2 regions of the Psychrobacter sp. CX21 genome follow, and region 2 is predicted to be linked to the other one. Evidence: riboswitches for the same ligand, from Rfam matches in the RefSeq annotation. Region 2 holds a riboswitch; the other holds the start of a gene.

Region 1 (15,090 bases), on a different contig from region 2:
ATAAAGAATATCAAATCATGCGTAACGCGTCACTCGCCGTACTGCGCGAGATTGGCGTTGAAACGGGTGGCTCAAACGTACAGTTCGGTGTCAATCCAAAGACTGGGCGTATGGTAGTCATTGAGATGAACCCACGTGTCTCACGCTCATCTGCATTGGCTTCTAAAGCCACAGGCTTCCCAATTGCTAAAATAGCTGCAAAACTAGCGGTTGGTTATACCCTTGATGAGCTTAATAATGATATAACTGGTGGTAAAACGCCTGCAAGCTTTGAGCCATCAATTGATTACGTTGTGACTAAGATTCCACGCTTTAACTTTGAAAAATTCCCACAAGCAGAAAACATTTTATCAACACAAATGAAGTCTGTTGGTGAAGTTATGGCGATTGGGCGTAACTTTCAAGAGTCCATGCAAAAAGCCTTACGTGGGTTAGAGACAGGCGCTGATGGCTTTGATGAGCAGATTGACTTTGCTGCCTTAGCAGAAGGTAAGATCAGCGCAGATAAAGTTAAAGCAGAGATTAAGCAGCGTCTCACAGTACCGACGCCAGAACGTATTTTTTATTTAGCAGATGCCTTTAGAATTGGCATGAGTGTCGATGATGTATTTAATTATACTAATATCGACCCGTGGTTTTTAGTTCAGATCAAAGATATCGTCAACACAGAAGCTCATGTGAAATCGCTTGGATTTGGCGGTATAAATGCCAATAATTTAAGACGATTTAAACGTAAAGGTTTGTCTGATCTTCGTCTTGCAAAACTGCTTGGTGTGTCTCAAAAACAACTGCGTAAAAAACGTTGGGATTTAGAAGTTTATCCAGTCTACAAACGAGTGGATACATGTGCTGCTGAATTTGCCACCTCAACGGCATATATGTATTCAACGTATGATGAAGAGTGTGAAGCCAACCCGACGGATAATAAGAAGATAATGGTTATCGGTGGTGGTCCTAACCGCATTGGTCAAGGTATTGAGTTTGATTACTGCTGTGTTCACGCGGCGCTCGCCATGCGTGCCGATGGCTACGAGACCATCATGGTGAACTGTAACCCAGAAACGGTATCCACTGACTATGATACTTCTGATAGATTGTATTTTGAATCGATTACATTAGAAGATGTCCTTGAAATAGTCCGTATCGAAAAACCTCAAGGCGTTATTGTACAATTTGGCGGTCAAACACCTTTGAAACTTGCTCGCAGCTTAGAAGCAGCTGGCGTCAGCATCATTGGTACGTCGCCTGATGCGATTGACCGTGCTGAAGACCGCGAGCGTTTTCAGCATATGATTCATCAACTCGACTTAGTTCAGCCACCTAATGCGTTAGCAACCAGCTTAGAAGATGGATTGTTTAAAGCTAAGGAAGTCGGATATCCATTAGTGGTACGTCCATCCTATGTTTTAGGTGGCCGTGCAATGGAGATTGTTTATAACGAAGATGAGCTTAAGCATTACTTGCGCACCGCCGTTCAAGCTTCAAATGAAGCGCCTGTGCTACTTGATCGATTCTTAGACGATGCGATTGAAGTTGACGTTGATTGTGTAAGTGACGGTAATGAGGTAGTCATCGGCGGTATTATGCAACATATCGAACAAGCGGGTGTTCACTCAGGAGATTCCGCCTGTTCACTACCCCCTTATTCGTTATCAGAAGAAGTTTGTGATGTGATGCGAGCGCAAACCATTGCCATGGCAAAAGAGCTTGGCGTTGTGGGATTAATGAACGTACAATTCGCTGTCAAAAATGGCACGGTGTATATTTTAGAGGTAAACCCACGCGCTGCGCGTACCGTACCTTTTGTATCTAAGTGTATTGGCACATCATTAGCGCAAGTAGCTGCTCGCTGTATGGCAGGTCAATCATTAGCAGATCAAGCCTTTACTCAAGAAATTAAGCCTGCATTTTATGCCGTTAAAGAAGCGGTATTCCCATTTGCTAAATTCCCTGGCGTTGATCCTATTTTAAGCCCTGAGATGAAATCTACTGGCGAGGTGATGGGAGTTGGTAAAACCTTCGGAGAAGCCTTTTATAAAGGAATTATTGGTACTAACGAACGTCTGCCAGGATTACCTAAAGCCGATGAGGTTAAGACCGTATTCATCTCTGTAAGAGACAGTGATAAGCCAGGTCTTACGCCTATAGCTCACCAATTAGTCGATTATGGCTTTAAACTTGTTGCAACGGCGGGTACACAGCAATATCTGAATGACCAAGGTATTGAATGTACGCGTATCAATAAAGTAACTGAGGGACGACCTCATGTGGTTGACGCCTTGAAAAATGGTGAGATTGACCTTATCATCAATACTACTGAAGGTAAGCAAGCTCAAGAAGACTCTTTTTCAATCCGCCGTAACGCTTTACAAAGTAAAGTGTTTTATGTGACTACGTTAGGTGCGGCAGATGCCATATGTAAATCATATGCGATCGACTTACCTTTTGAAGTTTATAAGTTACAAGCGCTACATGCTCAAGCGCTAAATAGCTAAGCTAATAACTAAATATAGCAAGCCACTTCATTATTCGGCTATAGTTGATTAGGTTGTTTGGTATTACTTAAGCTGCATTTGAGTTTTTATTTATTCGCTTTTATAGGCCAACTTGATACCTATATAATTGCTAATCGTAGATGCGGTTAGCAATTTTTCAGTTAAATGGTATGGGTTTTATTTAAATGCTTAGGGTCTGTATATATAGTCGAAACCGTCAAAATGGTTATTAGGCAACCGAGTGCAAGTACTACTTATGTAGGCTTAGCTAGGATAACGCCGAAACCGTTTAGTAGTTCGCTGACTATAGTAGCTATATTTAAAAAGTAGCTATACTTTGAATCATCATCTTATTATGGCAGTTCTAATAATGGTTGATTTATAATACTTTATTATATATAACTCCTATTAAACCCTAAAAGTTACACTCATAACGCCATCCACTTTGGATGGTGTTATGGTATTTATGTTTTCTTAATCCTTACAACCTGATAAACCACATAGTTTATTGAATGATTCACAATGCAAATGTTTAACAAAGGAAATTGATATGCAACGCTACCCAATGACACCCCAAGGACACGCTAAGCTCGAAGATGAGCTTAAACAACTTAAAACCGTTGATCGTCCTCGCATCACAGCTTCCATCGCTGAAGCACGAGAGCATGGTGATTTAAAAGAAAATGCTGAATACCATGCTGCCCGCGAGCAACAAGGGTTTTGTGAAGCACGTATTCGAGACATCGAAGCCAAATTATCTGGCGCCCAAGTCATTGACCCGACTACCCTTCCTCAAGAAGGTCGTGTGGTATTTGGCGTGACGGTAGTCATTGAAAATTTAGATAATGAAGAAGAAAAGCGTTATAAAATCGTTGGCGATGATGAAGCTGACTTTAAGCTTAATAAGATTTCAATTAATTCTCCTATTGCACGCGGTTTAATAGGTAAAGAAGAAGGAGATGAAGCGAGAATTCAAACCCCGAGCGGTATGGTTGAATTCGAAGTTGTTGAAGTTATCTATGAATAATCCTTTTGAATAATTAAAAGTTAAGCAATAGCTTAGCTTTTTTTATTTTAGTGCCTAAATAAACATATTGAATTAATTATTCGAATAATAATATATATAGATAATTATGGTATAGAAAAATGTAAATCAACTTATTTATAAAATAAACTGGTTAGTCACTTGTAAAACATACTTATTTAATGTTAAGTTACAAAACGTCAACAATGAAACATTTAATAGTGATAATAAAGTCGTACTTTATATAACTAATGCTAAAACACCATTTTAACTTGTCTATGCGCAATATTTATTAAAGAATGCATAGTTTCTCGAGTTTGAATTATTATTCAATAGATACTTATGAGGCAATTATGATGAAGATTTCATCAGCACTATGTGGTTTTGCATGTATGATCGGTGCAACCTCTTTAGTTCATGCCACGGACTATAATCAAGTTGGTGGAGCCAAAGACTCTAATAATATTGATATGGTACTAAGCCAATTAGCACACCAACAACAATCACCATCATTATTCCAAGCGTCCTTTGAACCAACATCATTAGCTAATAATAGCAGCTTAATTAAATCTAGAACGGTCAATGCCTCTAACAATAATGATGATGTTTTATCTCATTTAACGTTAGTTGCATCAAACTCAGTCAATAACTTTAAACAAAACGGTCGTGCATCTTGGTACGGCGGCAAATTTCATGGAAGAAAAACGGCTAGTGGCGAACGTTTTAATATGAACTCTTTGACCGCTGCACACCGATCTTTACCTTTTAATACTTATCTAAAAGTAACTAATAAGCACAATGGCCGCAGTGTTGTTGTTAAAGTAAATGACCGTGGTCCATTCCATGGTAATCGTGTTTTAGACCTCTCTTACGGCGCAGCTAAAAAGATTGGCTTAGTTAATCGTGGTACTGCTAATGTTGTTATCGAACGTGTCAATAATCCATAACCTATATATAAACTAAAACTATTTTAATTATTTATTATAGTTTTAGGATAGATATTGATTCATATATTATATAAATTCAAAGCCTATTTTTAATAATGTTAAGACTTACCTAGTTAAGTCTTTTTTTATGTCCTAAACTCTATAAAAACGATTTGTTATACCAGTAATAAACCGCACTGGCTTGTTAAACTTAATCAATTTCGCTATGATATAAACTCAATTGATCAATGTTAGTCACAGGGGCGCCATCTATTGGCTGAGACGTACCCTTTGAACCTGATCCAGATTATACTGGCGTAGGGAGTGTATAGCAGTACTGCAAAGCTTATTTGTAATTTAAATTAATTTTTTAATTATGGCATTTAATTTAACTGCTGCGGTACTCTGTGTGTTTTCTTTCGCCCTCTTTTTCTTTAGAGGGAAATATGCAATCTAAATCTATCCAATCTCACTTTACTAATTTCAAAAAACATTCTCCATTAGTTCATAATATTACCAATGATGTTGCTAACAATACGGTTGCTAATGTTTTATTAGCCAGTGGTGCATCGCCCGCTATGGTAATAGCTATTGAAGAAGCTCCTGATTTTGTCAAAATATCCCATGCATTAGCCCTCAATATCGGCACGCTTTGCTCACAAAGCTTAGAGAGTATGCTTGCCACAGCACAATCTGCTCACGACAATAATATACCTTGGGTTTTAGATCCAGTTGCAGTAGGCGTTACGTCCTTTCGTCTTTTTGCTTGCAAGCAGCTATTAAAGTTCAAACCCGACGTAATACGCGGAAACGCATCAGAAATCTTAGCCTTAGCGGGAATGAGTAGCTCTAGTAAAGGCGCAGATAGTGGAGATAGTGTTCAATCAGCAAAGCGTGCCGCTGCCAGTTTATTAGAACATGCATCCGTTGTCATAGTAACCGGAGAAACTGATTGGGTTACTGATGGTAAGCACTGCTGGTCTATAGAAAATGGCGATCTTATGATGACAAAAGTCACCGCTATAGGCTGTGCTTTATCTGCACTTATAGCAGGTATTGTTGCTTCAAATACTGAGCACAAAGGTGAAGCTGCTGCCGTCGCTCTTTGCTTCTATGGTCTAGCTGGCGAACTTGCAGCCAAAACTAGCAATGGTCCAGGTAGCTTTTATGTTGAATTTTTAGATGCCCTCCATAACCTAGATGCCTTACAACTTGCTAGAGACTCAAAGGTTAGCGCATCATTATTTGATACATAGTTTATTATTTGATAGACCACACTCTCAACTCTTGACGTAAGCTATGGCTTTAGCACAGCAATATGAATAAAAAATTTGCGATTTTCTGGGCTAAAAGCACCAGCCTACTAGGCAGTTTAATAAATTAAGAGTGGGGTTTAATATAGTCGGCGAACTTATAAAGAGTCACGGTGTTAATCTTGTTAAGCCTACTCCAGTAGTACTTGCACTCGGTTGCCTTGTGACTACTTTAAAGTTCTTTGACTATAGCTAATGAATGATAGCAGTTTAGTCGCTATGTATTAATAATTATAAGTATTAAAGATTAGGGAGGACGATGATGACTCTGGTTGCTCAACAAAAGATAGCTTCTGCTTTACGATTATACTTGGTCACTGATCCTAGTATGTGTGCAAAACGAGGGCTTATCGACACCGTTTGTGCAGCAATTGAAGGCGGTGCCACGATGGTACAACTGCGTGACAAACAAGCTTGTGATGACGACTTATATCATACTGCTTGCGAGCTTAAAGAAGCCATAGATGGCCGAGTACCATTAATACTAAATGATCGGGTTCATATAGCGTATAAAGCAAAACTTAATGGCGTGCATATTGGTCAGGGGGATATGAATGTTAAAGAAGCCCGTCGTATCTTAGGACCACAGGCATTAATAGGTCTGTCTATAGGAAATTTAGAAGAATGCCAAGAAGCCCAGACTTATTTTCTTGATGATTTAGATTATTTTGGTATTGGTCCGGTATATCCCACCAAAACTAAAAAAAATCACGCCCAACCCTTAAGTGTACAAGGTATCGATACACTCGCTCAAGCTAGTAAACTGCCTACGGTGGCAATTGGTGGTATAAATTTGAACAATGCAAAGGAGATTTATAATACCAGTTGTGATGGTATTGCAGTCGTGTCGGCCATTTGCGCTGCGCACAACCCTAAACAAGCGGCTTATGATTTCATAACTCTCTAAAAACTTACTATGGGCTGTACAGAATTGATTAATTGGGACTGCTGATAGCAAAGTAAGATGTTTGAACAAGTTACCTACACATGGTACCTAAGTAAAGTACCTAACACGCTTTAAAAATTTCTGATAACTACATATCGTCTTTAAGGATAATAAAATGATATCTAATATATTAACGATTGCAGGCACCGATTGTACAGGCGGAGCGGGCATTCAAGCAGATATTAAAGCCATAAGCGCGAATGGGGGTTATGCAATGAGTGTCATCACGGGTGTAGTAGCTCAAAATACTCAAGGCGTTCAAAAGGTACAAATATTACCCATTGATATGATACAAGCGCAGCTCAATTCAGTATTTGATGATGTGCGAGTCGATGCTGTTAAGATAGGCATGTTAGGCAACTCCGAGATTATTCGCTGCGTTGTTGATGCGCTAAACAAATACCAACCAAAAAAGGTGGTACTTGATCCTGTTATGGTTGCAAAAAGTGGCGATAGATTATTAGAATCTGATGCGGTTCAGGCTATGCGAGAGCTATTGATTCCGAACGTAGGTTTAATGACACCTAATTTACCCGAATCTGCTTATTTACTGAATATGTCAGAAGCCCAGAATCGTGAAGATATGATTCAGCAGGCTAAAAGTTTTGCGGTACCTACTTTATTAAAAGGTGGACATCTGACAATGGACAGCTCTCCAGATTTGTTAGTTTGTGACGGAGAGTTTTATTGGTATGAGAGTCCTCGTATTTCTACTAAGAATAGTCACGGTACAGGCTGCACCCTCTCAGCAGCTATTGCAACTTTTTGGGGTCAAGGCGATACGTTAAATACAGCTTGTGATAAAGCAAAAGACTATTTAACTGGCGCTCTACAGAATGCCTCAAAATTAAAGGTAGGCCGTGGTCAGGGGCCCGTTCATCATTTTTATAAATATTATTAACGACGATCTAATTGATGACCTAAGCGGCCGTATTAGTTTATTTCAAAAGCCCGGTCTATGGCATCATCTAACCTATCGGCTGTTATCACATTTATATCTTTGAATTGTCCCATCAAATCCTTTGGCGCATTTGCTTTGGGCACTATGGCATGTTTAAAACCGTGCTTCATTGCTTCTTTAAGCCTTTCTTGACCATTTGGTACAGGACGTATCTCTCCAGAGAGCCCTACCTCTCCAAACACAGCTAATGACGAGGGTAAAGGTTTTTCTTTAATACTAGAAGCACAAGCCAGTAATACTGCCAAATCTGAACCTGTCTCCATCACCTTAACCCCGCCCACGACATTGACATAGACATCTTGACCGCTGGTATGAATACCGCCGTGACGATGCATGACCGCCAATAGCATTGCCAGTCGCTGCTGATCCAATCCAAGCGCCATTCGTCTAGGTTGTCCTGCCGAGTCATCTACTAAGGCTTGTACCTCGACCAATAAAGGCCGCGTACCTTCACGGCTTACCATAACAACAGAACCTGAAATGGGCTTTTCATAGCGGCTTAAAAATATTGCCGAAGGGTTTGCCACCTCTTTTAGACCCGTATCAGTCATACCGAAAATACCGAGCTCATTAACCGCTCCAAATCGATTTTTGACCGCTCTTATCATTCTAAATCTTGAATCGGACTGGCCTTCAAAATACAGTACCGTATCTACCATGTGCTCAAGTACGCGTGGGCCTGCCAGCGTACCTTCTTTAGTCACATGCCCCACTAGAAATAACGCCGTACCTGTTTGTTTAGCATAGCGGGTTAGCATGGCAGCAGACTCACGTATTTGGCTTACCCCACCTGGAGCCGAATTGATCGCATCGGTATAAATCGTTTGTATAGAATCAATAATTGCAACTGCGGGTTGTTCTTGAGTCAACGCTGCGCAAATTGTTTCTACATTTGTTTCAGTCATCACCTTTAAATGAGTGGCTGGTAAACCAAGACGTTGAGCGCGCATTGCAACTTGAGATAACGACTCCTCACCGGTCACGTATAGCGCACTACCTGATAATGATTCAGGGTCAGCCATGTAAGCTGCTGTTTGTAATAATATTGTTGATTTACCAATCCCAGGATCACCTCCAATTAAGACGACAGACCCTGCTACCAATCCGCCGCCCAAAACACGGTTAAACTCGCTGATACCTGTAGGTAATCTGGTATCGAATGTGACATTAATTGAATTGAGTGTCACGACCCCACTTTGTGAACCTGAATAGTTACTCCGTTCTGCTGCTATCGTGGACCCATCTCTTGCAGGCGCTCCTGTATATGAGGGCTTTGATGATTTACTAGGCGTCTTATGATGCGGCATACTCACATTAGGGGCTTCCACTAAGGTATTCCATTCGCCACAATCTGAGCATTGACCCGACCATTTACCGAAATAAGCTCCACAGTTTTGACACACATAACTTGTTTTGGATTTCGCCATGAATTAACCTTGGTTGATAACAGTAACTTTGATAGATATTTTTTTAATAACTAGTATTGAGAGTTTGAAGCCTGCAGCTTGCAGCTTAGATTGTAAATTGAATTGAGTCAAAAATAGCCGACAAAAATGCCAGCTGTGTTGGTTAAGAGTGAAGTAGTTAGAATAATAAAATGAGAATACACGTCACAAAATGACGAAATAATTAGGTAATATTAGACTATCAAATCATCTAAATTATTAAATCATAGCTTGGAAATCTTTACCTAAATAGACTTCTTTGACCAGATCGTTGCTTAACACCTCAGCGGGTGTGCCATTTGCAATAATCTGACCTTCACTAACAATATAAGCGGATTCACAAATAGCAAGCGTCTCGCGAACATTATGATCAGTTATGAGCACGCCAATACCCCGCTCTTTTAAAGTAATGATAACCTCTTTAATATCACTGACAGAAATTGGGTCCACACCCGCAAATGGCTCATCTAATAAAATAAACTTTGGATTGGCCGCCAGAGCACGGGCTATCTCACAACGTCTTCGTTCGCCACCTGATACACTCATACCCAAAGAATGACGAACATGACCCAGATTAAAATCTTCAATAAGTTTTTCAAGTTCAGCTTGCTGGGCCTCTTTAGTTAAATCTTTGCGCGTTTGCAAAATAGCTAGAATGTTATCTTGTACACTGAGCTTTCTAAAAATAGAGGCTTCCTGGGGAAGATATCCAATACCAGCACGTGCACGTTCATGCATGGCGTATTTAGACAAATCGTTATTGCCGAGTTTGACCGTGCCTTTGTCCATATTCACAAGACCAACGACCATATAAAAACTGGTTGTTTTTCCTGCACCGTTAGGTCCTAACAGCCCAACAACTTGACCTTGCTCTACACTAAATGACACATCTTTTACGACCCAGCGCTTACCATAGCGTTTTGCAAGATTGCGCATGGTTAATACAGAATTATCGTGGGTTTGTGTGTTTGATAGCTCATTACTATCAATATGTTCTATATGTGCAGACGTGGGCTTATTGTGCATGAGTTATCTAATTCCTCTACGATTGGTACTCTCACTAGGCGGAAAAATAAGCTCAACTCGCTGGCTACCACCAGCAGTTGCTTCAACATCACCAAGCTTCAAACTATAGCGAATCTCATTACCAGAAAAGCTCGCGCCATTTTGTGACAACTTAGCATTACCGGTGAGTGTTACAATCCCAGTTTGAGCATTGTAATCGATACGATTTGCTTGGCCTTTCGCTAGACCCTTTTCTTGAGTCACTACTTGCTGCATAGTAGCAGGACGACCTGTAGCAACTGCGGACTGAATACTGCGTGACCCCGATAAATTAACCACTATTTTATCAGCTGAAAGTTTAAGTGTGCCTTGGGTTATCGTCACGTCGCCATAATAAGAGGTTACGCCAGTACGCTCACTGTAAGTTGCTTTGTCTGCGAGTAATCGTATGGGCTGATTAGCATCAGAAGGTAAAGCGTTGACAGTCATAGACGCCATCATAGTCGTCGAAATAATAGCTGTCATTTTAACCGCACTTATCAAATTAAATGACCAAGTCGGTGCTATGCAATTAGAGCGTTTATTCACTATTTATTTCCCAATGTTATATCAATTATTTCATTTTTGATTATGAGGTAAGGCCGTTTATTAACTTTAGTGTTTTTGAGTTTAATATATTTACCTTAAAACTTTTAGTGTTGTAAGAGGTAAGATTAGTTACTCATTAGTGATTTTAAATGATACAAAAGTCTCATCAATTAGTTACTGTTCAATAGCATACAAGGCGTTATTAAAATAAAGGAACATCTTTACGTTTTGGTGGCATGAATGTGACTGCAACCATAGAAAAATCATACTCTCCAGTTTGCAAGTTTGCAGAAAAGTCGGCAGCTTTAAAACTGTTATTAGCTTGAACAACCTGAATAGGCGTATCACTATATACCTGCTTGCTATTCAAATCGCCAATAAGTTTCTGCGCTTCAAGTTTGATCGGAGCGCTAATAGTATCAGAATTTGCATAAGCATTTCGGCTTGAAAACAACACATTATCTGTCATAACAACTTTATTTTGCTCATGAAACATAGTGGCTTCATTTGCATTTATCACCACATTTCGAGAAGCATTTGGTCGCCAATTAAGCGTCATTCCAATAAGTTTATCTGCATTTTGAGCGTAATAATGGGTTAGTTCATCAGCAGTCAATGCATACTCGGCCACACCCTCAATATTTGTTTGGACAGCCAATATATCGGTTGCTTGATACTCAATATTAGTTTCAGCCAAGTTTACGACAGAATCTAAATCACCTTGGTTTCTATAAAACCAGACAGCGAACACCATCACGACAAGAGACAATACAAATAAAAAGCGTGTATTCATGATATTTCTACAGTAGATTCGTTTGTTAAGACGTCAATTATATTATAAATTTAAAAACCTAATGTTTTAAGTCTCATTCGTATGAGTTATGAGACCGATAGCTTATCAAACGGATAGCTTGTTAACTAACATAATTAGTTGCTTGGTAGTTAGTTAACATAATTAGTTGCTTGGTAGTTTGAATGCTTGGTCTAAATAGATCAGTAGCTCAGCGGCTTTAAAGCGTAAGCGTATGCTTAAATCATCGAATAATATGATTGATAGTTTAAAGATTTAGTGAACGAACTAGCAACTGGTCTTATCACTATAAGTTTTTAAACTTAATCAACCAAATATTGACTTAGAAACTCATCATACTTCTTGTGACCCTTTAAGATTACATCACAGACTTCACGTACAGCGCCTTCTCCACCATCACGTGTAGTCACCATCATGACTCTGCTTAATACCTCAGAATGTGCATTAGCTACCGTCGCAGAAAAACCAACAGTCTGTAATGCTTTGATATCAGGTAAGTCATCGCCCATATAAGCACAATCTTCGAGTTCGTAAGGAAGGTCTTCAATTAACTCTTTTAAAGCCAATAGTTTATCATCACGGCCTTGTACAACATAATCAATGCCCATTTCGCTAGCCCGCTTGTCTACCATAGGACTCGTTCGGCCCGTTATGATCGCAGTTTTAACGCCCGCAAATTTAAGAGATTTTACCCCTATCCCATCTTTAACATTAAAGCTCTTAGTTTCGATGCCATTAGCATCATAGACAATATGACCATCGGATAAAATGCCATCCACATCTAAAACCAATAGCTTAACTTTGCTAGCGTCTTGAATTAAGTCTTGCATATTAACTCTCTTAAATAGTTATCATGTTAATTAGTATAGGTGTTAATTTAACTAAGTATGTTCCTAGCATTTCATTAAAGCTTTAAAGTCTATTGTTTGATTATTATATACATGATTGAGGCAATTATATTGAGGCTGTTGAATATCAAACACCTTTAAACCTTCAAAAAATTCGCAGATTAAAGAGCGTGTTACGTCACTCCTGCTTGAATAAGATCATGTATAGAAATAACGCCCTCTAAGCGCAGGTTTTCATCTACAATCAACAATTGACTAATCTCTAATTCATTCATGATACTTAAGGCATCAGACGCACGTGTATCTTTGGATATTTGCTTAGGATTTGGGGTCATTATTTGCTGCATAGACGTGTCTAAATCAATATGTTTCTCAAGAGCTCGGCGCAAATCGCCATCAGTAAAAATACCCACCACTTTGCTGTCTGAATCAATAACCACGGCCATACCAAGACGTCCACTAGTCATGGTGAACAAAGCTTCATGCAGGCTTGTACTCGTATTGACCGTTGGCAACTCAAGCTCACTTTTATCCTTGTGCATCAGATCACTCACTCGCATAAGCAGCTTGCGTCCCAGAGCACCTGCTGGATGAGACATTGCGAAATCTTCGGATGTAAAATTTCGTAGATGCACAAGCGTTACTGCAATCGCATCACCGAGTGCCAATGTTGCTGTTGTACTTGATGTGGGCGCTAACCCTAACGGGCATGCCTCATCAAAAGCGCCTAGGGTTAATGCAACGTTTGCATTTTTGGGTAACATCCCACGTTTATCACGGCTAATACTTATGAGCGGTATAGACAACTGTTTGACAACAGGTAGTAATGTTTTAATTTCATATGACTCGCCAGAATTTGAAATGGCTAATAGCACATCTCCGGCGACTAACATACCCAGATCCCCATGACCTGCTTCACCTGGATGCATAAAGAATGCTGGGGTTCCAGTAGAGGCAAAAGTTGCCGCAATTTTACGTCCAATATGGCCTGATTTACCCATCCCAGTGACAACAACTCGTCCACTACAGTTGAGTATCAAATCACAAGCACTCACAAAACGTTCATCAAGTTGGCCTATTAATAAATCTAAAGCTGCCTGTTCAGTACGAATGGCATCAGAAGCATAGTCGATATAACGTTTCTCTTTATCAGATAAGGTATGAGATGTCATAAATTTATTATTTTCTTTTTAGTAGATATATTCAAGATACGAATTAAAGATACAATTAGCCTGTTAATGAATCAGTTTTTATGTTTAATAAATAAATAACGAGTCTATTAATGAGCTTATGAACAGCATAAGTTTAGCATATTAAGATTGGTCGATATCAAACGTCTATGTAAAGCATCTGTAATTCAGTAATCGTTATATGAGGGCTAGGTTATAAAGACCCATGTATAGACACTCAATTAAAAAATATCAGAAGTTTTTAAAGAGCTCATAGTAGCGTTTTCAAAAAGGTATAAAAATAAATTAATCGATAGTCATTAAAAAACCTGCTTGAAGCAGGTCCTATTCGTATATTAAGTATATTGGTTATTATTTAATTTATTGACTTAGTGTTGATGATAGACAGTCCTAAATCATTAAATAGATATTTAAATACTCTTCACTTAGCTTTCTATTAGCTTTAAAGCGTACACTATTAGTTATAAAATAATCTATATAGTTAACGTTTAATTAATCAGAACAATATGATATTTATAAATCAAAAACTAAATACTAATTAAATAAATACTAATCTTCTTTATTAAACCCACCAGACTCATTATCAGGATTTCTATTAAATTCCGATCTTAAGTTATTAGAATCGGATGTTGAGCTTGAGATATTTGATGTATCAGCACCTTTATCTTCAAACCCTTTATCTGCAAACCCTTTATCTTCAAACCCTTTATCTGCAAATCCTTTATCTGCAAATCCGCGATTTTCAAAACCTTGTTGAGACCGATTACCAAAAGAATTGTCCGTCTCAAAGCCTTTATCACTTTCAAAGCCACGTTTATTGGCAAAGTCACGGTCTTCAGTAAGGCCGCCACGTTCTTGATTAAAACCTCGTTCAGGGAAGCCGCCACGGTTAAAGCTGCTGCGTTTGTTTGCAAAACCACCAGACTCAAACCCAGTTGGGGTAGGTGCCGCACCGAACCCACCTTGGAAACCTGACGATTGCGACGTGGTAGCGCCTTGAGTCGTCGTGCTACTACTACGAGGATTACGAGCAGGAACTACAGTTGATATGGCATGTTTATAGACCATTTGACTCACGGTATTTTTTAGTAGAACGACATATTGATCAAATGATTCAATCTGACCTTGCAGCTTGATACCATTAACTAAAAAAATAGATACTGGAATACGATCTTTTCTTAACGAATTTAAAAATGGATCTTGTAACGTCTGTCCTTTAGACATAATTTGTGTCTCCTTTTTCTAATTTATTATTTATGGATGACAAAGTTAAGTTAGCCTCTGAAAATCTTAATTATTTCAATATGTACTATTTAATCAGACTAATCTAGTATTTAAAATAACTTTATGGATACGTTATCATTTATCATACTAAAAGAGTCATAAAATGACACTAAATTTGTTACCACATATAAATAAAAAGAACTATTACAAAAGATTAAAAGTTTATATTAATGAAATAATATAACGTTTGGCGTCTTCCATGGTTGAAAACTTAAGGACTATTTTGTTATTTGAATTTAATGACCCGTCCTCTT
Region 2 (15,090 bases):
AGATTTCTGTTACCCAGAAAAGACCATGCCTCATTGAATTCATTACGAGCTTGTTCGCACAGTTCGATTGTATCTGCAAACCAAACTACGGTTTTACTGGGATTGTATCTTAAATATTCGCAGATAAAGTTGATGGCGGTTCTAGTTTTGCCAGCGCCTGTAGGTAGGTGAAGTAAGGCGCTATGAGCATCATTATGGTAAAGTTGCCATAATGATGCAGTACATTTTCTTTGATATTCTCGTACAGAATAGTTAGGTCTAATACGTTGAACTTCGACAAAATTAGAGTTTTTAGTCAAATCTTCTGTTGATGAGTAAAAACCCAAGTGTCGACTAAGCTCAACTATATTCTTTTGGAAGTAACGAGTAGCGGAATCAAATTTATTTCCACCATCAAGTTGAATATTCGAAAAGTCTATTAAATAATTTAATACGTCATGTGATTGCTTATCGATGAGTAGTTTGACGAATTTACTACGCCTATTTGAGTTTTCAGCTAATATCTCATCAATACGAGTCAAAATGAGGGCATGATGGTCTATTTTTACTTTTTTACTTTCAAGCTCCTCAATAATCTCTTTAGTAGCATTGTCGTAGAATTGATAGCAATCAATCCTAGAGAAATTTTTTAATAGAACGGTAGGGTGAATATCCATAAATTTAAAATCTTTTCAGTTTTGATTAAATATACCGTATTTATATTGGAGAGCTAGTAATTTAGTTTGTTCAATAAAGTTGATTTAACCGTTAGTAATTCAAATCATCTCGACAAAACCTAGATTGTAGTAGATTACTATCCTAAAGGTATTGTAAAGTAATTGTACTGCATAATAACAACCTAATTGATACTAACGAAAGAATACCTTTAAATTTGTTTTAAAAGTAATATAGTGCTATTTGTGGATATTGTGGATAAAACTTTAGTATAGAAAGTCTAGATTATAGCCAAGTTATACAGGTGTGGAAACCGACCCAACTTTATCAAATCGATTGAAACCGAGATTATGCTTGATTTAGAATCTGTTAAAAGGCTCTTTAGGTTTACAATAAACTCCTCAGTTTCATAGCGTCGGAGTCCTGTTGCTGTTGAAGCGCTTGCCGTAGCTTGTTCGTCAAGTACTGCTTGGTATGGTTACTAGAGACTTGAGTAGATTGAAACTGAAGTAGTAACGCTCGTAAAACCTCTAAGCTTAAGTTACCACAAATAACGTCTGGATAATTGTTTTCCCATAATAAATCAAAGTCATGTCGTAGTTTTTGACAGATTTTTAATGACTTTTCTCCCCATAAGGTAGAGTCAATGCTTAAGTACTCAAAGTTTATCACTAAGCCACTTTCAGTATGATTGCTCGACCCTTGCACTATAGTCTCACTACCATTAGTCTGTGGTATCAACCAGCACTTAACATGAAACAGCCCCGACGTTGGCAAGGCTATTTTAAGTTCAATTTTGTCTAAATTAATCAGATAAGCTAGAGCTTGAAAAGTGGATTGAGTAAGATTATCTTGATTTAGAATAAACCCATTCAAATCCTTATGATTTATTTTACCCTCGTACAAGCCGATAAGGGTCGTGATATCTTCTTTTGATAAATTCGGACTGACAATCAAACGCATTCGATGCCTAACATCTGATTGTAGGTAATATAGAAGGGATTGGGCAATTGCTCGAAAAGAAGAGCTGTTAAAGTAGCCTATCATACAGTCGTAACCTACCGCATTTTTGACAACAGGTAGGAATAATTCTTTATCTAAGTTATGCTCAAATGGGTTGAAGATTGCTTTTTTTAGGGTTTTCATAGGGTGATTGGTGTAAATGAAGTGTTTGTTGCATCAAATGATTATATTGACTTGACTTGTCATGATTATGATACTACTTTTTTAGTTATAAGATGTGATAAAGGTTTATTTATTCTCTTATCTGAATTTGATATAAGTCTTGATTGATATAGCTTTCTAATATAATAAATCCACTTAGTCTATTCATTCACAGAACGAAAATTTAGTATGATACTTTATTACTCCGAAATGTTACAGCATCATGTGAATGGCACTGTTCAGTATGATACTTTATTAATTTTTTCCTAAAACGTGCAGTAATAAAATCAAGTGTTTAGCTTGATTCTAGTATGATACTTTATTACTCGCTGACAATACATACTAATACAAAAAAAGGTCGCTGTAGGTGTATAACCAACAGCGACCTTTTGTGTTTATGAGAGTCTACTTTTATATAATCGTGCATAACTAAGTGCTGATAGCTGATTGAGTGCTCTTAGTGGTAGAGCTTAAAAAGCCAGTAGTCCTCTAGCATCACATGTGGTACTTTAAATATATCTAACGTAGTCCTTTATAAAGAAAATAACAGCCAACAACGGTGAGCAATATCGCAAAGCACTGTTTTAATAGTGCGGGAGATAAAATATGGGCTACCTTTGCGCCCAGCTTCGCTGTAAAAAAGCTCATACTAGCAATACCTAAAAACGCATAGATATGCACAAAGCCAATGGTATTAGGTACATCAAGTTGATGCTGCATCCCAAAGAACATAAAACCTAATGCACCAGCAATGGCAATTGGTAGGCCACAGGCGGCAGAGGTGCCAACAGCCTTTTGCATCACAACGCCATAATGAGTGAGATAGGGAACGGTTAAGCTGCCACCGCCAATACCAAAAATGGCAGAAGCAATACCGATGACGCCACCTGCGGTTAGTTGGTTAGGCGTCGAAGGTAAAGCTACACTAGTAGACTCCGTGCTAATGGTATTTAATGAAGTCATATTTACTTGGTTTTGGCTAGGTATAGCCTGCTTTTTGGCTTTACTAAACATGCGATAAGCAACCCATAGTAAAAAGATACCAACAATAATTTGCAAGTGGATCCCTGATATTAGTCCTGCTATGCCTGCACCAAAAAAACAGCCCAGCGCCATACCAGGCGCGAGATTTTTAAATACAGGCCATATTACTGAGCCTTTTTTATTGTGTGCTGTTAATGAACTAATCGACGTTACGATAATAGTCGCAAGTGATGTGCCAAGTGCCAAGTGCATAATTGAATCAGCAGGATAATCCATCTGGGTGAAGACAATAAATAATAGCGGGACGATAATTGTGCCACCGCCTACGCCAAACAGCCCTGCGGCAAATCCTGCCAAAGCACCAATGATTAAAAAAACAATTAATTCCACGAGTTAGTATCTTCTTAATTAGTTAGCCTTAGCTAAGTGATGGTTACTATTAAAAGTCTTAGATAGCTTTTATCTAAAATAGTGTTATCTCAAACTCCAATATAGTGTTATCTCAAACAGTTTTATCTGTTTGTTCGTCACAGCGTATGATGTGTCATAAAGCGTATCGAAAGCCGACGTTTACGGTTTATAAGTTTGGCATACATTATGATAGGCACGGTTAAAATAAATTAGACTTTCATCAGACTGGTCTTGTAGATCTGTACTGCCTTTATTATTTGTGTTTATAGCGACAACATGGCACATAAAGACACTATGTGTACCCACCTCATGAACCGCATCAATTTCACAATCAAAGCTTACGAGTGCATCCTCTAATACAGGAGAGCCTGTTTTAAGCGTGGTCCAATTCCCATGTGTAAAACGCTGCTCTGAGTCTAGAGATGAGGCAAATGCGTTAGAAATAAGTTGTTGATGCGCGCCGAGCACATTAACACTTAACACTTTATTATTAACAAAGCTATTATGTGAGCGGGTTGACCTGTTCATACAGACCAGCAAAGTTGGGGGCGTATCTGTCACACTACAGACAGCAGATGCCGTAAAACCATGACGACCAGTCGAGCCTTGGGTAGTTACCACATTCACCGCTGAGGCTAATAAAGACATTCCCTCTCTAAAGTCGGTAGCTTCAATCATAGCATATATCCTAAATTTAAAATCTTTCAATACTGCTATAGTGACTCACAATGCTTAAAAATTGTAATAATCCTTAGCACCCTAATAACTTAGCACCGTAATACTTTGCCTCCATAATACTTAGGCACCATATTAACAAGCACTACCATAAAAGGTAGTTAGGGCTTAATACTATAGTAGTTTAGTATGAGGTCAACTATTAGTACAAAATAGTATTAGGCTGTTAGTTCATGACGGATAATTTGGGCACCAGCACTTAATGCAGTAAGCTTATCTCTAGCTACTTGGCGAGACAGTGGCGTCATACCACAGTTAGTTGAAGGATACAGCTTATCGGCATCAACAAATTGTAATGACCTACGTAACACATCAGCGACCGCTTCTGGGGTTTCGACCGTATTGGTCGCCACATCAATAGCACCAACCATCACTTTTTTGCCACGTATTAATTCAATTAAGTCCATGGGGACGCGCGAATTTATACATTCAAGCGATACAATATCTATCCGCGACTGCTGAATCTTAGGGAATATTTCTTCATATTGACGCCACTCTGAACCCAGTGTCTTTTTCCAGTCAGTATTAGCTTTGATACCGTAACCATAACAAATATGCACGGCTGTCTCACATTTTAAACCCTCAACTGCACGCTCTAATGCGGCAATCCCCCAGTCACTGACTTCATCAAAAAATACATTAAATGCAGGCTCATCGAATTGAATAATATCGACACCAGCCGCTTCTAAATCTTTGGCTTCTTGGTTTAGTATTTTGGCAAATTCCCAAGCCAGCTTTTCACGGCTTTTGTAATGACCATCATATAACGTATCAACCATGGTCATGGGACCAGGTAGCGCCCATTTAATCGGTTGATCCGTTTGTGCGCGCAAAAAAGCAGCATCGTCAACAAATACTGGCTGCTTGCGACTCACTGCACCAACTACAGAAGGTACGCTGGCCTCATAACGGTCACGAATTTTGACGGTTTCGCGCTTTTCAAAATCAACGCCATCTAGGTGCTCTATAAAAGTGGTAACAAAATGCTGGCGAGTCTGTTCACCATCGCTGACGATATCAATGCCTGCATTTGCTTGTTCTTGCAATGAAATCCGCAGTGCGTCTTGCTTAGCCTCAATAAGTGTATCGCCTTCAAGTTTCCAAGGGGACCATAATTTCTCTGGTTCCGCTAACCATGATGGTTTTGGTAAGCTGCCTGCAGTTGAGGTTGGGAGTAATAGTGTCATGGTAATCAATTTCTCTTATCTAATTTGTATTATTACATCTATAGTATTTAAGTGTTTTGTACGCAAGTTATCGCTTGTTGATTAAGCAACGTTTTTATTGTGCGTTTCATTTTTGGCGGGTTTACTATTAGCACTATTAAGGGCATCTATGCGCGCCGCCCATTCATTAAGGATGTTTTCATAAGGCTTAATGAATGTCTCTTCCGTAAATTTACCTTGTTTGACGGCCATTTGACTACGCTCTTCACGGTCATAGACAATTTGGGTCAGCGAATAATCTTGATAATCTAAGCTTGGCTGATAGACATGACCTGCCGCTGAGTTGGCATTATAAATCTCAGGGCGATAAATCTTTTGGAAGGTCTCCATGGTGCTAATGGCACTGATGAGTTCTATGTCAGTATAGTCGCCTAATAAATCGCCTGAGAAATAAAATGCCAATGGTGCCACACTGCCTCTAGGCTTAAAGTAGCGTACTCTGAGCCCCATCTTATGGAAGTATTCATCAGTCAGTGAGTATTCATCTTGTCTGTATTCCACTCCTAATACAGGATGCTGGTTGTTCGTGCGATGATAGGTTTTGCTGGTCGATACACTTAAGCAAATAACAGGCTGTTTATTAAAATTAGCTTTGTATGCTTCTGAATCTAATAAATGTTTGAACAGTTTGCCATGTAACTTCCCAAAGCTCTCTGGGGGTGGCGTAGATGGGTTTTTATCAAAGTGATTGAGTAACACCACGCTAAAGTCGTAATCGCGTACATACGACGAGAAGCTGTTGCCGACGATACCAGCAATTCGTTTATTCTCCTTGTGGTCAACCACTGTTGTTTGGAGTATCTCAATCGCAGGGAAGGTGTTGCCATTACCTTCGACATCTAAATCTGCTGAGATAATATCGACTTCAACAGAGTAGCGATCAGCAGTCGGGTTGTCCCAATTTGCTAATGCGTTAAAGCGGTTATTAATCATCGTTAGTGTTTTACGTAAGTTTTCTTCACGGCTTTCACCGCGCGCTAAATTTGCAAAGTTTGTGGTCAGACGAGTACTGTCTGCTGGCTTATAGTTCTCATCGAAGCGAATCTTTGAAATAGAATATGTAAACTGCTTGCTCATCGGATTACCCTCAACATTTATTTTTAAATCAAACCAAAAGTCTGTATGTGATGAATCATACTCAAGCTTTGATGCGAATAAAAACGATACTATTTAAACATAAGATGAATATAATTCACTTTTATCAAATGATAGTGGTCGAGGAGGCTGATAGTAGATGAGGCATAGTAAATAAACAATAGCTAAAAAGTTGATATAAGTTAATATCTTAAATAAATTTATTCTTAATTTTTAGATATTAGCTATTTAAGTAACTCGCTATCAAAACGAAAGATAATCAATAATATAAAGTATGCTCAAAATTTTATAAAACGCATATAATGAATATAATTCACTATTATATTAGAAATTGTCAGTGTTTTGAGAAGTGTAAAAAGTAGTTTATTTAAAACTTGATACTGCTATTAGTACTTTAATTAGAGGTGAATTTCTTATTTTAGGACAGCCCTTTAATTTTTAACGTCAAAAAAAGTCGCCATTTAGGCGACTTTTTGTAAACTTATAGGTTAAATATAAATCACTAATTAGCTTTAGTTACTGCTTTAAAGTGTGCTACTTGGTTATCATTGGTGACTACCAGCACTGGGTTATTATTACCCGCTTTGCTCAAGGTATATTTACCTATAACAGACGCCACGGCAGCTGAGTCGAATTTAGCTTCAGCAGTTGGACAAGCTTTCATCGTACTCATCATCGCCCCTAATTTAACTTGACCATCTACTATGGTATAGGGTGCTGATATGGTGTTACAGGTATTCATCAGATTAACCATGTTCGTACCCTCAATAGTATTAAAGCTTAAGGTTAAGGGTTTATTTGGGTTCATAAACAAGGCGTTAACTGATTGTCCGTTAGCATCTTTTGCATCTATCAATCGCCAATTATTAGCTTGCAATGCTTGATTGGTGATTTGATAAGTGTTTATCGTCGGTTTGACATCGTTATGAGTCATACCAGTTGTGTTTTGACACCCTGTAGCCAAAATAGCGATGGCAACTGCACCAGAAATTCCTAAAGCATTTAAAGTTTTCATAAATTCCTTCCTATTTAAAGATTTCAAATTAAAAAAATAATAATTTAAAAAAGCAATAACTTAAAATAGCAATAACATGACGATTATCTCAAAGCATAATTCCCTCAACAAGGCGTAGTAACCATTCAAGTACTTTATAACAGCGATTGTTACGAATATACTCTCAGTAAATAAAAGCGTATTAATTCATGATTAGATTTTATTATAATGTTACCTTGTATTATTAATAAGGTAGGCGCCCTTATTCAACATACCTTAAACAATCTAATAACGGAATTAGTTTCTGGTGTATGTTAACTTTAAGACAAAATTTTAAGCATCATCTAATTGCCAATATAAATTCATAAACTGCAATAGGAAAAAAATAATGAGCTATCAACAACAGCTAGAACGTATTAGAAATGACGAAGGCTTTATCGCTGCCTTAGATCAAAGCGGTGGTAGTACGCCCAAGGCACTACGCATGTATGGCGTAGAAGAAAGCGAATATGAAAATGATGATGAAATGTTCACTAAAGTTCATGAGATGCGTACCCGCATCATGACTTGCGACTGCTTTGACAGTGGCCGCGTATTAGGTGCTATCTTGTTCGAAGATACTATGGATCGTGAAGTAAATGGTAAGCCAACTGCTAATTACCTTTGGGAAGATAAAAACATTGTTCCTTTCTTGAAGGTAGATAAAGGTCTGGCAGAGCAAATGGATGGTGTTCAAGTCATGAAGCCAATGCCAAACTTAAATGCATTACTACAAAAGGCTAAAAACTATCCTATATTTGGTACTAAAATGCGTTCTGTAATCCATGAGGCGGCACAGCACGGTATCGAAAAAGTAGTACAGCAGCAGTTCGATGTGGCTAAGCAGATTTTATCTGAAGGTTTTATGCCGATCGTAGAGCCTGAGGTAAATATTGAAAGTAAAGAAAAGCACGAATCTGAAGTACTGTTAAAAGACGAGATTTTACGTAATCTTGATCGTTTAGATGATGATCACCAGGTAATGTTAAAGCTCACCCTTCCTGAAGAGTCAGGGTTTTATAAAGAACTTATTGATCATCCAAAAGTGTTAAAAGTAGTGGCTCTATCGGGTGGCTATAGTCGTGATGAGTCGTGTGAGCGTTTGAAACAAAACCCAGGTATGATCGCCAGCTTCTCGCGTGCATTTACTGAGGGCTTATCTAAAAGCCAGACTGACGAAGAGTTCTCAGCGACCATTGATGCATCAATCGATAAAATCTATACCGCTTCAAAGGTATAACTGCAAATCAGTTAATCTTCGATTGATTAAATGCATGTTAGATAATTTTTAAACTACATTTAACAGCAAAAAGCTTGAACCTTGTATAAAGGTTCAAGCTTTTTTTGTGCGTTGCAATTGAGAGGACTAAACCTCCTTATAAAGCTTACGCCCCTCACTATTATACTTTTCACTCATTTCCTGCATACCCTTTTGCACCTCATCAAAGCTAGCTTCTCCCACCTGACCGACAAGCTCAGTTTCTACTTTTTTAATTAAATGAGCATCATCGCTCAATTCACCTGAACTGGGCGTAATGGCAACCTCACTATTAGGTAGGTCTAAACCAGCGGCATACTCACGCACATTTTGAGTGATTTTCATAGAGCAGAATTTAGGTCCACACATAGAGCAAAAATGAGCAGATTTATGCGCATCTTTTGGTAGGGTTTCATCGTGGAATTCACGAGCAGTATCTGGGTCTAATGCAAGATTAAATTGATCGTCCCAGCGGAACTCAAATCGCGCTTTTGACAGCGCATTATCACGTGCCTGCGCGCCAGGATGACCTTTGGCAAGGTCGGCAGCATGGGCAGCGATCTTATAAGTGATAATACCGTCTTTAACATCTTTTTTATTCGGTAAGCCCAGATGCTCTTTTGGGGTCACATAACACAGCATTGCCGTACCGAACCACCCAATCATCGCAGCGCCGATAGCACTAGTGATATGGTCGTAACCGGGGGCAATATCGGTAGTCAATGGACCAAGCGTGTAAAAAGGCGCTTCGTGGCACATTTCAAGTTGTAGATCCATGTTTTCCTTAATACGGTTCATGGCAACGTGACCCGGCCCTTCAATCATCACTTGAACGTCGTGTTTCCACGCCACTTGAGTCAACTCGCCAAGTGTCTGTAGCTCGCCAAACTGCGCCTCATCGTTGGCATCTTGGATACAACCCGGGCGCAAACCATCGCCTAAGCTAAACGCCACATCATACTGTTTCATGATTTCACAGATATCTTCGAAGTGGGTATATAAGAAGCTTTCTTTATGATGTGCTAGACACCACTGTGCCATGATAGACCCACCACGTGAGACGATACCGGTTAAGCGCTTAGCCGTTAAAGGCACATAACGCAGTAACACGCCCGCATGGATCGTAAAGTAGTCCACGCCCTGTTCAGCTTGTTCGATTAACGTATCACGGAATATTTCCCAAGTTAAATCTTCAGCCACGCCGTCCACTTTTTCAAGCGCCTGATAAATAGGGACTGTACCGATAGGCACAGGGGAGTTACGGATTATCCATTCACGGGTTTCGTGGATGTTTTTACCCGTAGATAAATCCATGATGGTGTCCGCCCCCCAGCGTGTGGCCCACGTCATTTTGGAGACTTCCTCATCAATGTTTGAGCCGAGTGCTGAGTTACCAATGTTGGCGTTAATCTTCACTAAGAAATTACGCCCAATGATCATCGGCTCTGACTCAGGGTGGTTGATGTTGTTCGGAATAATGGCACGACCAGCTGCCACTTCATCACGCACAAACTCTGGCGTGATAATCTTAGGCGTATTGGCACCAAAGCTATCCCCATCATGTTGACGCATGTCGGTTAACTTATGCTGCATTTGGGTTTCACGAATAGCAATATATTCCATTTCAGGGGTGATTATACCGCGGCGTGCATAATGCATTTGAGTGACATTGCCCGCCTTACCATTGATAGTCTTCGCACGGCGCGGCTTATCAATATGGGCAAAACGAATATTGGCAGTTTTGATATCACGGGCGCGCTCTTTGCCATAGTTACTAGACAAACCTGCTAGGCGTTCGGTATCGACACGCTCTTCAATCCATTTGTCACGTAGCTTTGGCAAGCCTTTGGTCAGATCAATATCAACATTGGGATCGGTATAGCCGCCAGAGGTGTCATAAACATAAAAAGGCGGATTTTTTTCACTACTTTCAAGGCCAAAGCCACCAGTAGGGGTATCAGTCAAGGTGATTTCACGCATGGGAACTTGGATGTCAGGGCGAGAGCCTTCAATATAGACTTTTTTTGATGCGGGCAGGCTACGGGTTAAATCGCGGGCTTCTTCATCAAAAAGTTTGTCTTTCGTATTACGGTGGGCAGGGGTTTTTATAAAATTTTCTGCATTATTCATGGAACTGTCCTTTTTTACAAATGCCGTATGGCAACTGTCAACACTGGTTTTAACATCAAAGCTAAAACCGAAAGTAAAAAAGACTCAGTGAGTGCAGAGACTGCCTATTAGGACAGCTCAAACCCTATTCATTATTAACAGACCTTAGATGAAGTAAATTCAGTTTTAAGGCAATACCTATTTTTAGTTAATTATAGTGACGTTTTTACCTAGTCAGACTTAGCGAGTAAAACAAAGGCTAAGCGATAACAAAGTAAGCGCATAACTATAAAATAAGTAGTTTTAATAACCGGCTATTTATTACTCAATTATAATTGAAATCAAAATATAGCTTAAAAAGCTAGAATGATTGAAAAGTCGGTAATGTACTATGTCGTTAAATAATATATAGGGGAGTTGCAATGACTTTCCTACGGCGGTATTAACCGCATCAGGTTCAACGGGTGATGTCTCAGCAAACGCTTGATTGTCATTCCTAATGGTCAATGGCCATTATTAGTAACAACAGGTCTGCACCCCGAGTCTACAATTATTGATATAGCTATCTTATCAAACTTTGATATCAATAACAGGGTCAATTAAAAATCTAATAACAGCACCATTTAAGACAATAAAAAAGCGCCAACTAAGTTGGCGCTTTATCGAATTGATGCATGGTGAATAAATGCAAAACTTACTGTCTGCGATATTTGCCATCGCCTTTACTAATAACTTCAACATCTACTTTACATAAGTTGCAGCTAAGCGCTTGATTCGCTTTTTTTGATAAGTCGATAACACGGCCAGGCGTAAATGGGCCACGATCATTGATTTTAACCACGACAGACTTATTGTTCTTAAGGTTAGTTACTTTAACTTTTGAGCCAAAAGGTAGCGATTTATGGGCCGCAGTCATAGCGTACATATTATATATAGCACCTGAGGCCGTTCTTTTGCCGTGGAAACCTGGTCCATACCAAGATGCCATGCCTGCTTGAGCGGGCACTGCTAACAACATAGTCAACAGAAGCGTAAAGGGCATAAAAAGTTTTTTCATAGGTCATACCTGTAATAATTTTAATGATTGGAACTATTCACAAACTAGGTGTCACAAACGAGGTGTAATAAACTGAATGTTACAAATTTCGTGAATACAACTATATGAGGCATATTTGCCGAGTTGCAACAATTAAAAAACTTGCCGTACCAAATTAATGTGCACGAATTATACAGGTGTTAGGTATTAAATATATTTCTAAAGCGTTAACTAAATGTAAAGAAAGCTTACAGTATAAGGAGTTATCTATATTTAAAGGTTTTCGTATATTTCTTAATTTCATCGTACCTATTTAATGAAGTCTTAATGAAGTTTTTCCAAACTATTAAGCGCATAAAACTGTCCTTTAACTGGCTACGCTAATGAGACTATTGGATTAACATATTTATACAAAAATTAAATATTTCATCAAACTGTCATATTTGAAGCGCAAAATAGCATCATTCCAATAACGAAGTCGACATTATAACAACCGTCAACTTCCTAATATTAATATTTGATAGCTATAACTCATAACTCTTTAGGAGAGACCATGCGCCATTCATTATTAGCTGTAGCAGTTGCCAGTATTTTAAGTTTAACTGCTTGCGATACAAAAACAGAAGACACTGCTACAACCACAGATGACACCGCAGCAACAGCACCTGTTACTGGTGAAGCTCCAGCTACGACTACTAGCACAGATCAGTATACCGATATTGAAGGCGTAGAAATGAATGTCAGCGGCGCGGGCGCTTCATTCCCAGCACCTATTTATCAAAAATGGTCAGCTGACTATCAAAGCGCTACTAAAGGACAAGTTAATTATAACTCTATCGGCTCATCTGGTGGTGTCAAACAAATCAAAGCAAAAACGGTTGATTTTGGCGCATCGGATAAACCACTTAAGCCAGAAGATTTGAATGAAGCGGGTCTTATCCAGTTCCCTACCGTTATCGGCGGCGTAGTACCAGTGGTTAATGTTGAAGGTATCGAGCCTGGTCAATTGGTATTAAGTGGTGAAGTTCTGGCTGATATTTATCTAGGTAAAATTACCAAGTGGAATGATCCTGCGATTACTGCCCTAAATGAGGGCGTTGAGCTTCCTGATGCTAATATTACGACGGTTCACCGCTCAGATGGTTCTGGTACGACGTTTAACTTCACTTACTACCTAAATGAAGTATCGAGCGACTGGGCTAATGTGGGTGTTGATAAAAGTGTTGAATGGCCAACGGATAAAACTGGAACAGGCGTTGGTGGTAAAGGTAACGAAGGCGTTGCGGGTATGGTAAAACAAGCCCCTAACTCAATCGGTTATGTTGAGTATGCTTATGCCAAACAAAACAATATGTCGCATACAGCAATGGTTAACGCCGCTGGTAATCGTGTTGAGCCATCAGCTGACTCATTCGCGGCCTCTGGCAACGTTGATTGGTCACAAGCAGAAGGGTTCTACAAGGTTATTGCAAACTCAGACACTGCCGATGCATGGCCTATCGCTGCTGCCACCTTTATCTTAGTACACAAAAACCCAGAAAATCCAGAGAAAGTTGCTGGCGCATTAAACTTCTTTAACTGGGCTTATAACGAAGGCGATCAAGCTGCGCTGGACCTAGATTATGTTCCTTTCCCAGACGAAGCCGTTGCTTTATTTAAAGATGAGTGGAATAAAGTGGTTGGCGCTGATGGTCAACCTGTTTATACCGCTAAGTAACAAGATTGACTTGTCACTGTCAATGAACACTTAAGGCAACTGGCAAGTAAATGACCTCTCATTTACTTGCCTTATTACTTAAAACAAAAGTTATATAAAGAAAAAGATTTTAGCCCAAGATTTTTTAAGCCAAAGAAAACCATACGTTGGGGACACCATGTCTGACTTACACGCTCAGCTAGCAAAACAAAAAAGAAACGATTTTCTGTTTGTCAATTTGACCAAATTGTTCGCTTTGCTAGTACTGTTATCTTTAGGCGGCATACTCGTATCGTTGATTATAGGTGCGTGGCCGAGTATTCAAGAGTTTGGTTTTGGGTTTTATACCAGCTCTGATTGGAGTACCGTCAATGATGAATACGGAGCATTAGCGCCAATTTACGGCACAATTGTCACCTCTTTTATTGCTATTTTAATTGCGGTGCCCGTAAGCTTTGGTATTGCTATTTTCTTAACTGAACTTTGTCCGGTAGTGTTGCGTAGACCTTTAGGTATGGCAATTGAGCTATTGGCAGGTATCCCATCAATTATTTATGGCATGTGGGGCTTTTTTGTATTAGCGCCCTTATTTGCCAAGTATGTTCAACCTTTTTTAATTGAGCATCTCGGGCCTATCCCAATGATAGGCAGCCTATTTGGTGGCCCGCCACTAGGTATCGGTGTTTTCACCGCCTCGCTTATCTTAGCCATTATGATTATTCCATTTATTGCGGCAACGATGCGCGATGTTTTTTCAGTAGTACCAGAGCTTTTAAAAGAATCTGCATATGGTGCGGGCGCAACCACTTGGGAGGTTATGTATAAAATAATCTTACCTTACACTAAAGCTGGTGTGGTCGGGGGTGTTATTTTAGGACTGGGTCGCGCTTTGGGCGAAACCATGGCGGTCACCTTCTTAGTAGGTAATACCTACAACATCAACTCCAACCTTTTCGGTTCTGGTGTCACCATAACCTCTGCTATCGCAAATGAATTTGCAGAAGCCTCAAGTGAAATGCACGTTGCTACATTATTACATTTAGGGTTGATACTTTTTGTCATTACCTTTGTTGTTTTATCCATCTCCAAAATTATGTTGTCACGAATTGATAAGAGAGCGGGTAACTAATTTTAAGTGGTGTAAATAGAAAAGTAGCTTATAGTCAGCGAACAACTAAACGGTTACGGCGTTATCCTTGCTAAGCCTATATGAGTAGTACCTGCACTCGGTTGCCTTTTAATTATTTTAGACGTCTTTAACTATAGTAAATTTAGTCACCTAAGCGTGACACAAATTCAAATTGGTATGACAGGTATTGATAGGATCACAACATGACATCACACTCCAGTGCAACATTAGACAACAACTCAAGGCCATCACAAAGCTTTGAGCAACGAATGAATAAGTCGCTCTACACAAAACGTAAATTTTTGAATGTGATTGGGCTAGTGTTTGCCGTCTTAGCGATGACATTTGGGTTAGTATGGCTTGGCTGGATACTGTTTGATCTGCTACGCAAAGGTATGGAAGCCATGCTAACGATGCCTATCTTCACAGCCGATACGCCGCCGCCAAACACCATAGGCGGGCTGCGTAATGCTATTGTTGGTTCATTTATGATAGCAGGTACAGGATTGCTTATTGGTGCGCCAGTAGGTTTGTTAGCCGGTGTTTATTTGGCCGAGTTC

The links. Region 2 has a riboswitch for thiamine pyrophosphate ahead of thiC (phosphomethylpyrimidine synthase ThiC). Riboswitches for the same ligand answer to the same signal wherever they lie in the genome.
Region 1: another riboswitch for thiamine pyrophosphate. It lies ahead of thiM (hydroxyethylthiazole kinase); the one in region 2 lies ahead of thiC (phosphomethylpyrimidine synthase ThiC).

What each region holds. Positions count from the first base shown of each region.
Region 1 is NZ_JBXYJG010000009.1:14,816-29,905, forward strand. Features, by position in the region: gene carB (carbamoyl-phosphate synthase large subunit) at 1-2,495, shown strand, start outside; gene greA (transcription elongation factor GreA) at 3,046-3,522, shown strand; gene AC2SLP_RS06605 (septal ring lytic transglycosylase RlpA family protein) at 3,873-4,466, shown strand; TPP riboswitch at 4,695-4,786, shown strand; gene thiM (hydroxyethylthiazole kinase) at 4,892-5,701, shown strand; gene thiE (thiamine phosphate synthase) at 6,018-6,665, shown strand; gene thiD (bifunctional hydroxymethylpyrimidine kinase/phosphomethylpyrimidine kinase) at 6,820-7,605, shown strand; gene radA (DNA repair protein RadA) at 7,638-9,092, opposite strand; gene lptB (LPS export ABC transporter ATP-binding protein) at 9,330-10,046, opposite strand; gene lptA (lipopolysaccharide transport periplasmic protein LptA) at 10,140-10,640, opposite strand; gene lptC (LPS export ABC transporter periplasmic protein LptC) at 10,906-11,496, opposite strand; gene AC2SLP_RS06645 (KdsC family phosphatase) at 11,817-12,344, opposite strand; gene AC2SLP_RS06650 (KpsF/GutQ family sugar-phosphate isomerase) at 12,536-13,534, opposite strand; gene hfq (RNA chaperone Hfq) at 14,102-14,776, opposite strand; gene miaA (tRNA (adenosine(37)-N6)-dimethylallyltransferase MiaA) at 14,999-15,090, opposite strand, start outside.
Region 2 is NZ_JBXYJG010000007.1:95,115-110,204, forward strand. Features, by position in the region: gene AC2SLP_RS05950 (DEAD/DEAH box helicase) at 1-656, opposite strand, end outside; gene AC2SLP_RS05955 (phospholipase D-like domain-containing protein) at 1,042-1,800, opposite strand; gene AC2SLP_RS05960 (sulfite exporter TauE/SafE family protein) at 2,338-3,192, opposite strand; gene AC2SLP_RS05965 (flavin reductase) at 3,373-3,891, opposite strand; gene AC2SLP_RS05970 (methionine synthase) at 4,107-5,135, opposite strand; gene AC2SLP_RS05975 (DUF1852 domain-containing protein) at 5,217-6,251, opposite strand; gene AC2SLP_RS05980 (META domain-containing protein) at 6,772-7,284, opposite strand; gene AC2SLP_RS05985 (fructose bisphosphate aldolase) at 7,652-8,542, shown strand; gene thiC (phosphomethylpyrimidine synthase ThiC) at 8,669-10,690, opposite strand; TPP riboswitch at 11,081-11,220, opposite strand; gene AC2SLP_RS05995 (septal ring lytic transglycosylase RlpA family protein) at 11,364-11,726, opposite strand; gene pstS (phosphate ABC transporter substrate-binding protein PstS) at 12,259-13,422, shown strand; gene pstC (phosphate ABC transporter permease subunit PstC) at 13,580-14,530, shown strand; gene pstA (phosphate ABC transporter permease PstA) at 14,734-15,090, shown strand, end outside.